2 linked regions of the Ketobacter sp. MCCC 1A13808 genome follow. The protein of the gene in region 1 interacts with the protein of each later gene in a pairwise test. Links are inferred from orthologs where the notes say so. Each region holds a gene or a part of one and is shown on either strand. Other genes may lie near its edges.

Evidence for each region.
Region 2: the proteins of FT643_RS13330 (region 1) and mrdA interact in binary tests that used the Escherichia coli proteins (3 or more experiments, as listed by UniProt). The link is inferred for Ketobacter sp. MCCC 1A13808 from one-to-one orthologs.

The regions. Positions count from the first base shown.
Region 1 is NZ_VRKW01000006.1:192,028-195,404, forward strand. Bases 206-3,339 are described here. They hold FT643_RS13330 (penicillin-binding protein 1A), read left to right. Parts: upstream 206-551; coding sequence 552-3,128; downstream 3,129-3,339. Other genes in these bases: FT643_RS13325 (pilus assembly protein PilM), read right to left, coding at 206-343; FT643_RS13335 (malic enzyme-like NAD(P)-binding protein), read right to left, coding at 3,212-3,339. Outside these bases: more of FT643_RS13325, read right to left, coding at 1-205; more of FT643_RS13335, read right to left, coding at 3,340-3,377. UniProt on the Escherichia coli protein: Cell wall formation. Synthesis of cross-linked peptidoglycan from the lipid intermediates.
Region 2 is NZ_VRKW01000007.1:193,957-197,060, reverse strand. Bases 77-2,937 are described here. They hold mrdA (penicillin-binding protein 2), read right to left. Parts: upstream 2,517-2,937; coding sequence 636-2,516; downstream 77-635. Other genes in these bases: rlmH (23S rRNA (pseudouridine(1915)-N(3))-methyltransferase RlmH), read right to left, coding at 2,531-2,937; rodA (rod shape-determining protein RodA), read right to left, coding at 77-639. Outside these bases: more of rodA, read right to left, coding at 1-76; more of rlmH, read right to left, coding at 2,938-2,998; rsfS (ribosome silencing factor), read right to left, coding at 3,011-3,104. UniProt on the Escherichia coli protein: Catalyzes cross-linking of the peptidoglycan cell wall. Responsible for the determination of the rod shape of the cell. Is probably required for lateral peptidoglycan synthesis and maintenance of the correct diameter during lateral and centripetal growth.

The sequences.
Region 1 (3,377 bases):
ATTGATCCGCCTCGACTTTGATCTGGGATTCCATTTCATCATCTGATAAAGTGCCATCCATCTCGATGACTTTGGTAATGACGGACGATCCGGCGACTGCAACTGCGGCACCCTTAATCCCGGATTTCGCTCTGGCCACCACCCTGGCGATGGCCTCACCGACACCTTCAACGTCATTAATATTCTTTTCCACCACCGCATTTGCAGGTAGTGGCTCGACCGAATAGGCCTCTACTTTGTATCGATTTCCGCTACGACTGAGTTCAAGCAACTTCACAGAAGTTGAGCTGATATCGATACCTAATTTTGCGGTTGAAGCCTTCTTATTGAGGAAGGGCAGCATATCTTCCTGTCCTGTTTTGTCGTTCTACTGAAATTGTGAATTTTGTGCAGTTCTGCACACTTACAAAAACAATATGTCTAATTACATTAAATACCACAATATTAGAACGCGCAATTAGATCGCCCTAGATTATCGTCGTATAATTCACACTCTGAACAAAATTTTACCAATTTTAAAAACCCACTTTGACAAAGTTTGCGTCCAAAACATGCTGAAATCTCATCCAATCGTTCGCGTTACGCTATGGCTACTTTTACTGGCTTTTAGTGCAGGAATACTGATTTTTTCAGCAACCCTGCTTTACCTCGGCCCTAAACTGCCACCGGTTGAACAGATCCTTGAAATACAATTACAGACGCCTTTACGGATTTATTCCAGTGAACAGAAGCTAATTGCTGAATTTGGTGAGAAAAAACGTTCACCACTTCAATATTCAGAGATTCCTGAAGACTTTATTCAGGCAGTGCTGGCAGCTGAAGACGCTCGTTTCTTCAGTCATCACGGGGTTGATCTCAAAGGACTGGCGCGTGCGTCGTTGGAGCTGATTTCCACCGGCTCTATCAAAACCGGTGGCAGCACTATCACCATGCAGGTAGCCAAAAACTACTTTCTCACCCGCGAACGCACGTTTCTAAGAAAATTCAATGAGATACTTCTGGCCCTGGACATCGAACGCAAGCTGTCCAAAGAACAGATCCTGCAGCTGTATGTGAATAAAATTTACCTGGGTCACCGCGCCTACGGCATCCAGGCCGCGGCCCAGGTTTACTACGGAAAACCCGTGCAAGAGCTGAGTCTGGCACAGTTGGCCACCATTGCCGGACTCCCTAAGGCCCCCTCCGCTTTTAATCCGGTCACCAACCCATCCCGGGCCCACACTCGCCGCAACTGGATCTTGTCGCGCATGCTGGAGCTGGGCTATATCGATAAATCCGCCAAGGAGCAAGCCCAGGCCGAGCCCACCACGGCGGAGCTGCATGGCATTCCGGTGGAAGTCGAAGCACCGCACTTTGCTGAAATGGTAAGAAGGGACATGGTGGCGCGATTCGGGGAAAAAGCCGATACCGAAGGCTACCGGGTCTACACCAGCCTGAAAGCCGACTTTCAGAAAGCGGCCCACGAAGCCACGATCAAAGGCTTGATCGAATACGACCGTCGTCACGGCTATCGTGGCGAAGAAGCCAAACTGGAAATCAATCCTGAACTGGATACGCCGGAAACCCTGCAATCCCAATTGCGGAAGTTCCGAACGATCGACATCCTTGAGCCCGGCGTGGTGACCGCAATCGAAGAACAGTCTGCCACGGTACTCATCAAGTCTGGCGAAAGCGTAAACGTCCCCTTTGAGGGCATGAAATGGGCACGAAGTTATATCGACAATTTAGACCGCGGACCGGCCCCGAAAAAGCCGGAGGATGTGCTCGAGATCGGCGATGTCATTCGCATCATCAATGAGAAAGTGGAACAGAAAGACAGCAAGACGGGCAAAGTAACGACCGTGGGTGACTGGAGCCTGGCGCAGAAACCCATTGCCCAAAGCGCCATGGTCTCCATCGATCCTCACAACGGCGCCATTCTGGCGTTGATCGGCGGCTTCGATTTCCAAACCAGCAAATTTAACCGCGCGATTCAGGGGGGGCGCCAAGCCGGCTCCAGCTTTAAGCCTTTTATTTACAGTGCGGCTCTGGATTACGGCATGACGCCAGCCACCATTATCAATGATGCGCCGGTGGTATTTAAGGATTCCAGCCTGGAAAGCACCTGGCGGCCCGAGAATTCCGGCGGACGCTTCTATGGCCCGACCCGGCTCAGAAAAGCACTGTATCTGTCTCGCAACCTGGTCTCAATCCGGGTGTTGCGCCAAATGGGCGTGAAAAAGACCATCCGTTACGCCACTCAATTCGGTTTTAAAGCCAGCAAGCTGCCCAACAACCTGTCGTTGGCGCTGGGCAGTGCCGCTTTGACCCCTTGGGAAATTGCCACCGGCTATTCTGTTCTGGCGAACGGAGGCTTTATGATCGAACCCTGGTATATCGACTATATAGAAGATGAAGCCGGTAACCGGGTGTTTGAGAGCAATCCGGTTTTGGTTTGCAACGAACAATGCCAGCAAGAATTGGAATACGATCAGCTGCAAGCGCAATCCGATTCGGAGCTACCGGTTTCAGATCAAGCGGAGCCCAACAATACCGGAACGGCAGCGCAACCTGAGCCGCCAAAAGACAAACTGGACGCATTCGACGAAGACGCCCCGGAAGAGGCGACGACGCCTGAGCCCAAGCCGGTCCGCTACGCAGAACGCGTGCAGGATGAGCGGGTCAATTTTCTGATCACCAGTATGATGCAGGATGTGGTTAAACGGGGAACCGGTACCCGGGCGCGATCATTAAACCGGAATGACATTGCCGGTAAGACCGGTACCACCAATGACCAGAAAGACGCTTGGTTTTCGGGCTTCAATCGCGACGTTGTCGCCACCGTCTGGGTTGGCTTCGACCAGCCAAAAACACTGGGGCACAGAGAATATGGAGGCACAGCGGCTCTACCTATCTGGATTGATTATATGGCTGTGGCGTTGAAAGACTACCCGCAGTCTCCAATTCGAATTCCAGACGGCATCACGACTGTACGCATCGATCCGGAAACAGGAAAACGAGCCATTCCAGGGCAGGCCAATGGGATATTTGAATATTTCCGCGATGAAAATGCACCGGAGCAAAGTGCCGAGGAAGAGGTGCCAAATCCACACATGGAACAAGGCGAGTTGCCAGAACAACTATTCTGACAGCACGGACCACTCCAAACCAACGCCAATAAAAAGGCCGCTATTGATTACTCAATAGCGGCCTTTTTTAGCCTGCGTCTGAATCAATACTTTATATCGTCCAGTGTCATCAGCGGGTAATGAGCAGGATAAGGCCGGGTAGCAACACCGCTATCCACAGCCGCTTGCGCCACTGCCGCTGAAACCACCCCCAATAAACGCGGGTCCATCGGTTTCGGGATAATGTAATTGCGCCCGAACTCCAGCTCC
Region 2 (3,104 bases), on another replicon or contig:
CATCCATACGCCGCCGCCGGCCGGGATCGCCGCCGCAAACAAACCGGCAATGTATTTCCAGTTTAGACCGGACAGAAACAAGACGATCAGCCCGGAGCTGGCAATGAGGATGGCGGTGCCCAGGTCCGGTTGTTTGGCAATGAGTAAAGTGGGTATCAGAATCAAAATGGTGGATAGCACCACCGGTTTCCAGCCCGGTGGCAATGCTCGTTCCGCCAGATACCAAGACAGCATCATGGGCACAATGACTTTCATTATTTCAGAAGGCTGAAAACGCCCCAGACCGGGTATAGCGAGCCAGCGTTGTGCGCCTTTGGCTTCCGTACCGGTGACCAAAACGCCGATGAGCAAACAAATGCCGATGCCGAACAACCAGGGTGTCCAGCGTTTGTAGACTCGTGGCGGAATGAACGCCAGCGTCATCATACCGGCAAAGCCGATGACCATTCGCACCATTTGTCGCAACATCGTATCCACGCTTTGACCACTGGCACTGTAGAGTACAAACAAGCCCACGGTGATTAAAACCAACAGGCCGCCAAGCAGTGGCGCGTCCAGGTGAATCGCCTGCATTATACCGACCCGGCGGGTGACCGGGGCCGAGGAATCCAGCTGATATTTAAAGTCCGACTGACTCATGGTTGTTGCACCGCGCGTGAAGTAGGAACGGCTGCATCTTCATCCAGTGAATGGAAATACGCATCCATGACCTGACGTGCAACCGGGGCGGCAGTGGATCCGCCGCCACCGCCGTTTTCAACCAGTACCGCTACCGCGATTTGCGGGTTGACCACCGGTGCAAAGCCGACGAACAGTGCGTGATCCCGGTGCCATTCCGTGAGCTTTTCAGCGTCGTATTCCTCATCCTGTTTGATGCCGAGCACTTGGGCGGTGCCGGTTTTGCCGGCAATGTCATAACCGGTCAGGTTTTTACTGATGCTGCGTGCTGTGCCGTGCTTGCTGTGCACCACATCGCGCATGGTCTGGATAATGCGGTCCCAGTTTTCCGGGTGGTTGAGTTTGATCGCCGGGCCTGCCTCCGGTTTGGGCTGTGGAATGCCGCCGATGGCTTTAACCATGCGCGGCTGTACCGGCACTCCGTGATTGGCCAGAATCGCAGTGGACAATGCCAATTGCAGGGGTGTCGCCAGCATGTAGCCCTGTCCTATGCCGGTGATCAGTGTTTCACCCGGAAACCAAGCCATATTACGGGTGGCTTTTTTCCAGAATCGCGAAGGCAGCAGGCCGGGACGCTCACTGGTCAGATCGATTTTGCTTTTATGGCCGAAGCCGAACGGTTCCATGACATCGTGAATTTTGTCGATGCCCATTTTGAATGCCAGATCATAAAAATAGGTGTCGCAGGACTGAACGATAGCGGTGTGCAGATCGACAACACCGTGGCCCCATTTTTTCCAATCCCGATAGTAGCGGGCGTCGTTTTCCAGCCGATAGAAGCCGGGATCATAAAGGGAAAATTGCCAGGTGGTGGTGCCACCGTCGACACCGCCCAGGCCAACAATCGGTTTAATCGTCGAGCCGGGAGGGTATTGACCTTGCAGGGCACGGTTAAACAGCGGCCGGGCTTTGGAGGTGTTCAGGTCGTTAAAAGTGGCGTAATCAATACCGGTGACAAACAGGTTCGGATCAAAGCCGGGCACGCTGACAAAAGCGAGTATGCCGCCGGTGGTCGGGTCCATGGCTACAACCGCGCCGCGCCGACCTTCCAGTGCTTTTACCGAGGCCAGTTGCGTGGGCAGATCCATAAACAGTTGCAGATTATCGCCGGGCACGGGGTCGGTGCGCTCAAGTACTTTGGTAATGCGGCCGCGGGCATCTGTTTCGATGGTCTGAAAGCCGACTTCGCCGTGCAGGCGCGGTTCGTAGAAAGCCTCGATACCGGTTTTCCCGATGTGTTCTGTGGCGCTGTAATTGGTAGCGTTAAGCTTTTTTAATTCACGCTCATTGATACGGCCCACATAGCCGACAGCGTGGGACAAGGGTTCTCCCAAGGGATAATGACGCACCAGATTGGCATCCAGGGTGACCCCAGGCAGAGAATGTTGGTTTACCGCAATGACTGCAATTTCCTGCTCCGTGAGTTTGAATTTCAGTGCTACCGGTGTAAAAGGGCGGCGGCGTTGTGATAGTCGGGTGTGAAAGCGGTCTATCTGGCTGTCCGTCAGCGCCACCAGTTTACTCAGCTCCTGAATAGTACCGTCTATATCCGGGCACAGCTCTTTGGTGATGCTGACCGCATAACTGGGGCGGTTGTCCGCCAATAATTGACCGTTGCGATCAACGATGAGACCCCGAGTGGGCGCAATTGGTTCGATAGTGACCCGGTTTTCATCCGATAGATTGCTGTATTTTTCATACTGCAGTACTTGCAGATACACCATCCGGGTGATTAATAGCAGGATGAATAGAATCACCAGAAAAATAGAGACCACTGCACGCCGGGCAAATACCTGGGTCTCCCGATAATAGTCTTTTAAGGTGATGGGCTTTGCCATAATGAACCGTGCGGTTACCTGTGGTAAGGGTGGCCTTTCAGAATCGACCAGGCCCGATAAAGTTGTTCAGCCACTAAAATTCGTACCAGCGGATGGGGTAGGGTGAGCGCCGATAATGACCAGCTTTCCTGCGCCGCCTGGCGACATCGGGTTGATAAGCCTTCCGGCCCCCCGATTAACAGCGAAATGTGTTTGCCGCTGTGCATAAGGAGTTCGAGGCGTTCAGACAGGGATTCGGTGGAGTGCGGTTTGCCGGGTACATCCAGTGTAATAACATGATCTTGCGGATGGATTGCCGCGAGCATTTGCTGTCCTTCTTTTTCGGTGATTCGCGCCAGGTCGGCATTTTTGCCCCGCTTGCCCGCAGCGATTTCCGTCAGCTCCAGTGTCAGATCCTGGTTTAGCCGCTTTTGGTATTCATTGAATCCCTGGTCTACCCAGGCGGGCATTTTTGTTCCCACTGCGATCAGGCGAATGCGCATTCCGATATCGGGTCAGCCTTGTCCTTGATTGTCGGGAGACATGCTCCAGAGCTTTTCCAGATCGTAAAAGCGGCGGGTGTCCGGCAGCATAATATGAACGATGATG